3 regions of the Micromonospora sp. USAFONa4 genome follow, and region 1 is predicted to be linked to each of the others. Evidence: predicted binding sites of a transcription regulator. Region 1 holds the regulator's gene; each other region holds the start of a gene.
The links. Region 1 encodes HrcA, which represses chaperone genes, less so after heat shock. Its sites were predicted from a motif close to GGTTNGCACNCTCNNNNNGAGNGTGCNAACC; they were not measured.
Positions count from the first base shown of each region.

Region 2: the regulator HrcA is predicted to act here: its motif matches at 1,409-1,439, upstream of groL (chaperonin GroEL).
Region 3: the regulator HrcA is predicted to act here: its motif matches at 1,135-1,165, upstream of groES (co-chaperone GroES).

Region 1 is NZ_CM170072.1:1,846,140-1,848,405, reverse strand. Features, by position in the region: gene AC0OO9_RS07645 (DUF4870 domain-containing protein) at 1-410, opposite strand, end outside; gene hrcA (heat-inducible transcriptional repressor HrcA) at 655-1,677, shown strand; gene dnaJ (molecular chaperone DnaJ) at 1,751-2,266, shown strand, end outside.
Region 2 is NZ_CM170072.1:2,814,761-2,817,026, forward strand. Features, by position in the region: gene groL (chaperonin GroEL) at 1-1,212, opposite strand, end outside; gene AC0OO9_RS12200 (hypothetical protein) at 1,487-2,266, opposite strand, start outside.
Region 3 is NZ_CM170072.1:2,466,976-2,469,241, forward strand. Features, by position in the region: gene groL (chaperonin GroEL) at 1-616, opposite strand, end outside; gene groES (co-chaperone GroES) at 687-1,001, opposite strand; gene AC0OO9_RS10445 (THUMP-like domain-containing protein) at 1,251-2,266, shown strand, end outside.

The sequences.
Region 1 (2,266 bases):
ATCACGCCGGCCGCGCCGCCGAAGTGGGCGATCAGGGCCCAGTTCTTGTCCTCGTTGCTGGCGTAGCCGCCCGTCGGCGGTCCGTAGCCGCCACCGGCCGGATAGCCGGCCCCCGGCGCTCCGTAGCCGCCGGGCGGTCCGTAGCCGCCGGACGGTGGGTGGTCGCCGGGCGGTCCGTAGCCACCGGGCGGCGGGTAGTCGCCGGGCGGTCCGTAGCCGCCCGACGGCGGCTGGTCACCGGTGGGCGGCGGATAGCCACCGGGTGGAGGATGGCTGCCCGGGCCCGGTGCCCCGGACAGTGGTGCGGTGGGGTCGCCGGAGCCGGCGGGGCCGGGAACCCCCGACGGGGCGGTCGGGTCCGGCGGGAAGCCGGGGTCCCCCGCTCCGGGAGGGCGAGGTGGTTCAGTCATGGAGGTCACGGTAGGGGCAGCCGGCAAGGCGGCACCAGCGCGACACCGGCCGGGACGCCCGGAACACCGGCCCCACGGGGGCGTCGGGCGGGCCCGCGCGGTCGCCGATCGGACTGATCACCCCAGGTCGATCATCGCGCGGGCGGCCCCGCCGACGTAGACTGGCACTCGCTACAGTCGAGTGCCAGCAGCCCGCCCCGGCCCCCCGCGTGCCGGGGCCGACGTGCGACAGGAGGTGGGGAGGATGGGTCTCGACGACCGCAAGCTCGCCGTGCTGCGCGCGATCGTCGAGGACTACGTCGCCACGCAGGAGCCCGTCGGCAGCAAGGCGCTGGTCGAGCGGCACCAGCTGGGGGTCTCACCGGCGACCGTCCGCAACGACATGGCCGTGCTGGAGGAGGAGGGCTACATCCGCCAGCCGCACACCAGTGCCGGCCGGGTGCCCACCGACCGGGGCTACCGGCTCTTCGTGGACCGGCTGTCCCGGGTGAAGCCGCTCAGCCCGGCCGAGCGCCGGGCGATCGAGCGTTTCCTGGTCGGCGCCGTCGACCTCGACGACGTGGTGCACCGCACCGTCCGGCTGCTGGCGCAACTCACCCGGCAGGTCGCCGTCGTGCAGTACCCGAGCCTGGCCCGTTCCTCGGTGCGCCACCTGGAGCTGGTGCCGATCTCCACCACCCGGCTGATGCTGGTCATGATCGCCGACACCGGCCGGGTCGAGCAGCGGCTGGTCGAGCTGCCCGCGCCGATCCCCGCCGACGACGTCACGGACCTGCGCCGGCTGGTCAACGAGAAGCTGGTCGGCACCCGGCTGTCGGAGACCCCGCCGCTGGTGCAGGCGCTCGTCGAGGAGTCGGTGCCGCACCTGCGTCCGGCCATGACCACCCTCTCCACCGTGCTGCTGGAGACGCTGATCGAGCGGCACGAGGAGCGGATCGCGCTGGCCGGGACGGCCAACCTCACCCGCGGCGGGCTGCTCGACTTCCAGGGCTCCCTGCGCCCCATCCTGGAGGCGCTGGAGGAGGAGGTCGTCATGCTCAAGCTCATCGGCGAGGCGGAGCCGAGCACGACGCGGGTGCTGATCGGCGACGAGAACGAGATCGACAACCTGCGCGCCGCCTCGGTGGTCAGCACCGGCTACGGGCCGGGCGCGACCAGCGTCGGCGGCCTCGGCGTGCTGGGGCCGACCCGGATGGACTACCCCGGCACCATCGCCACGGTGCGGGCCGTGGCACGCTACGTGGGCGAGCTGCTGGCCCAGAACTGACCAGTCAGGGCCGACGGCCGGCTCCGGCCGCCGACCGGCGCAACGCGAGACGAACATGAGGACACGGAACGCAGTGGCCAGGGACTACTACGGCATTCTCGGCGTGAGCCGGGAAGCCTCCGACGACGAGATCAAGCGCGCCTACCGCAAGTTGGCGCGGCAGTTCCACCCGGACGTGAATCCGGATCCGGAGGCCCAGGAGAAGTTCAAGGACATCAACGCCGCGTACGAGGTCCTCTCGGACGACCGGAAACGGCAGATCGTCGACCTGGGCGGTGACCCGCTCGCCCCCGGTGGCGGGGGCGCGGGTGGCCCGGGCGGCCCCGGCGGCGCCGGGCCGTTCGTCGGCTTCCAGGACATCATGGACGCGTTCTTCGGCGGCGCGGCCGGCGGTTCGCGGGGTCCGCGACCGCGGACCCGGCCCGGCGCCGACGCGATCCTGCGGCTGGAGCTGGACCTGCACGAGACCGCGTTCGGCGTCGAGGCGCCGATCACCGTCGACACCGCCGTGCTCTGCACCACCTGCTCCGGCGCCGGCACGGCGGCCGGCACCCACCTGGCCACCTGCGAGGCGTGCGCCGGCCGGGGC
Region 2 (2,266 bases), 970 kb from region 1:
GGCGGCCTTCGCGTTGCGGACGGCGTCCTCGATGCGGTGCTTGCGCTCCTTCAGCTCGACCTCGGTGGCCGCGCCGACCTTGATCACCGCGACACCGCCGGCCAGCTTGGCCAGCCGCTCCTGCAGCTTCTCGCGGTCGTAGTCGGAGTCGCTCTTGTCGATCTCGGCCCGGATCTGGTTGACCCGGCCCTGGATCTGCTCGGCGTCGCCGGCACCGTCGACGATGGTGGTCTCGTCCTTGGTCACCACGACCTTGCGGGCGCGGCCCAGCATGTCGAGGCCGACGGCGTCCAGCTTGAGGCCGACCTCCTCGCTGATGACCTGGCCACCGGTGAGGATGGCGATGTCGGCCAGCATGGCCTTGCGGCGGTCACCGAAGCCCGGCGCCTTGACGGCAACGGACTTGAAGGTGCCCCGGACCTTGTTGACGACCAGGGTCGCCAGGGCCTCGCCCTCGATGTCCTCGGCGATGATCAGCAGCGGCTTGCCCGACTGCATGACCTTCTCCAGGATCGGGAGCAGGTCCTTCACCGACGAGATCTTGCTGTTGACGATCAGGAGGTAGGGGTCGTCGAAGACGGCCTCCATGCGCTCCGGGTCGGTCATGAAGTAGGCCGAGATGTAGCCCTTGTCGAAGCGCATACCCTCGGTGAGCTCCAGCTCCAGCCCGAAGGTGTTGCTCTCCTCGACGGTGATGACGCCTTCCTTGCCCACCTTGTCCATCGCCTCGGCGATGATCTCGCCGACGCTGGTGTCACCGGCGGAGATGGAGGCGGTGGAGGCGATCTGCTCCTTGGTCTCGACGTCCTTGGCGAGCTTGAGCAGCTCCTCCGAGACGCTGGCCACGGCGGCCTCGATGCCCCGCTTCAGGGCCATCGGGTTGGCACCGGCGGCCACGTTGCGCAGGCCCTCGCGGACCAGGGCCTGGGCCAGGACGGTCGCCGTCGTCGTGCCGTCACCGGCGACGTCGTCGGTCTTCTTCGCGACCTCCTTGACCAGCTCGGCGCCGATCTTCTCGTAGGGGTCCTCGAGCTCGATCTCCTTGGCGATGCTCACACCATCGTTGGTGATGGTGGGGGCACCCCACTTCTTCTCGAGGACGACGTTGCGGCCCTTGGGGCCGAGGGTCACCTTCACGGCGTCGGCGAGCTGGTTCATGCCCCGCTCGAGGCCGCGGCGCGCCTCTTCGTCGAACGCGATCATCTTGGCCATACGGCGTTGTCCTCCTGGACACTCACGGGCCACCCGGAGTGTGTGTCCCGGATGGGCCGCCTGGTGTACGCACCTTGGGACGTCGCCACCTGGCGACGACGACGTCTCCTCGGCCGGGCCGGATAGCCCGCGACGACCGGCCATGTGCCGCAGCCGCGTCTGGACGCCGCTACGACCGTGGCCCTACCGCCCCGACCGTTGGCACTCGCGGTATGCGAGTGCCAATGACTTGTTTAGCACTCTCCCCTGCCGAGTGCAAGCACGATCGCCCCGGTCAGCCGAGTTCACCGGCCAGCCGCGCACTGTCCACCGGCCCCTCGTGGGCACGCTGCTCGGCGTACGTGACGACCAGGCCGACCAGCTGGGCGAGGTGGGTCGGCAGGGCCAGCACCGCGCCCACCAGCGTCACCACGAGCACGCCGACCGCCGTGCCGGGCGACTCCAGCGGGGTGGTGCCGAACGGCAGCGTGCCGATGCCCTGCACCATGCTGGCGGCCCCGCTGCCGACGATCACCGCCGCCGCCACCAGCGCCACCCGGCCGAGCAGCAGACCGAGCCGGTCGTGGAACATGCGGAAGGAACGGCCGATCGGGTGCTGTCGCTCGAAGAGGTAGACCGGGCCGGCCATGCTCAGCGCGAAGGCGAAGTAGATGCCGGGGATCACGCAGAGACAGACCCCGAGCCCGATGATCACGCTCATCAGCAGGGTCCAGCCCCAGAGGCCCAGCGCCCGGCGCGCCCCGTAGGAGAGGGCGGCGCCCACGCTCAGCGGCTGACCCGCCGCCTGCCGGGTGACCACCCAGGTGCCGGCCGCCCAGCCCAGGCTCTGCACGAAGCCGAAGACGAGGGCGCTGCCGAGCACCACGGACAGCAGGACGACCGTGTCGGTCAGGAAGGTGTCGGGCAGCGCGGCGGGGTCGCCGGCCATCGACTGCTCCCACTTGGCGCTCGGGTCGACGACCAGCGAGAGCATCGACACCACCAGGGCCGGCAGCGCCTGGGTGAGCAGCAGGATCGGCAGCAGCAGCCGCCAGCCCCGACGCACCGCGCCGGC
Region 3 (2,266 bases), 620 kb from region 1:
TGTCGGTGACGAAGTTCGGCGAGATGAAGCCCTTGTCGAACTGGAGACCCTCGGTCACGTCCAGCTCGGTGTGCAGGGCGGAGCCCTCCTCGACGGTGATGACACCGTCGCGGCCGACCCTCTCCATCGCCTCGGCGATCAGCTCGCCGATCGTGGCGTCCTGCGCGGAGATCGTCGCGACGTGCGCGATCGACTTCTTGTCGGCGACCTCGACGGCGCGGCCGAGCAGCGCCTCGGAGACCTTGGTGGCCGCCGCGTCGATGCCCCGCTTGAGGCCGGCCGGGTTGGCGCCGGCCGTGACGTTGCGCAGGCCCTCACGGACCATGGCCTGGGCCAGCACGGTGGCGGTGGTGGTCCCGTCGCCGGCGACGTCGTTGGTCTTGGTCGCCACCTCCTTGACCAGCTGCGCACCGAGGTTCTCGTAGGGGTTGGTGAGCTCGATCTCCTTGGCGATGGTCACGCCGTCGTTGGTGATCGTGGGCACACCGAACTTCTTGTCCAGGACGACGTTGCGCCCGCGCGGGCCGAGGGTGACCTTGACCGCGTCCGCGAGGGCGTTGACACCGTGCTCGAGCAGGTGCCGGGCGTCGTCCGAGAAGCTCAGGATCTTCGCCATGAATGTCCCTTCGAAGCGTCGTCGCCCCGGCCCGGCGAGCCGGACCGGGGCGACGACACTGATCGGTTGCTTACTTCTCGATGACCGCGAGGACGTCGCGGGCGGAGAGCACCAGGTACTCCTCGCCGGCGTACTTGACCTCGGTGCCGCCGTACTTCGAGTAGATGACGGTGTCGCCGACGGAGACGTCAACCGGGATCCGGTTGCCCTTGTCGTCGATCCGGCCCGGGCCGACAGCGAGGACGGTGCCCTCCTGCGGCTTCTCCTTGGCGGTGTCGGGGATCACGATGCCCGACGCCGTGGTGGTCTCAGCCTCGTTCGCCTGGACCAGGATCCGGTCCTCGAGCGGCTTGATCGCAACCTTGGTCGCGGTAGTCACGGGCATACCCTCCTGGGGTACTGGTTTCGTTACCGGTCGGCGAGCCGACCGGCGTCAATCTGCCACATGCCACCGGGCGGGGCCGTCGTCGCGGGTGCCGGTCCGCCTGGCGTTCAGCGCCCGGGCCACGAGGCCCGGAAGCTGGCACCCTCGGGGTGAGAGTGCTAATCGCAGGTTATTCCTCGGCTAGCACTCCGTCAAGGAGAGTGCCAACCCGCCGGCCGGCGCGTCGGGTCCGCCGACCACAATGACCGGGTGGATCTCGACCAACTCGCCGCCCTGCGTACGCCCGAGGGGTCGGCCGCACTCGCCGCCGCCGCGCGGGTGGCCGGCGGCGATCCGCTGGCCGCGGCGGCCGCGCTCCGCTCGACAGGGCTGCCGGCCGGCCTGGCGTCGGCCGCCCTCACCCAGGCCGAGCTGCGCCGCCGGGCGGTCGGCAAGTTCGGGCCGGCGGCGGCCGGGATGCTCCTCACCCGGGCCGGGTTGGAGCAGGCCACGCGGGGCGTCGTCGCGGCACGGCGGGCCGAGCGGCTGCGGGCCGCCGGGGTGCGCGTCCTCGCCGACCTCGGCTGCGGCCTCGGCGCGGACGCGCTCGCCGCCGCCCGCGCCGGCATCCGGGTGTACGGCGTGGAGGCCGACCCGCTGACCGCCGCGATGGCCGCCGCGAACGCCGAGGCGGCCGGGCTGGCCGAGCTGTTCACGGTGGAGTGCGGCGACGCCACGGCGTTCGACGTGGACCGGGTCGACGGGGTGTTCTGCGACCCGGCGCGCCGGAAGGCGGGCACCGGGCGGCGGATCTTCGACCCGAACGCCTACTCGCCGCCCTGGGACTTCGTCGTCGGGCTGGCCGAGCGGGTGCCGCACACCGTCGTGAAGGTGGCGCCCGGCATCGACCACGCGCTGGTCCCGGCGGGCGCCGAGGCGGAGTGGGTGAGCGTCGACGGCGACCTGGTCGAGGCGGCCCTGTGGTGCGGCGAACTGGCGCGGGTCCCCCGCCGCGCCACCCTGCTGCGCGGTAAGGAAGGGCCCCCTGTCAACGCTTCCGGCAGCGGAAGGGTCCCCTGCCATCAGGTGACGGGCTCCGGGGACGCCGAGGCAGCGGTCGGCCCGGCGCGCCGCTTCCTGTACGACCCCGACCCGGCGGTGGTCCGCGCCCACCTGGTCGCGGAACTGGCCGAGACGCTGGGCGCGACGCTGGCGGACCCGAGCATCGCCTACCTCTACGCGGACGCGCCGACGCCGACGCCGTTCGCCCGCTGCCTGGAGGTCAC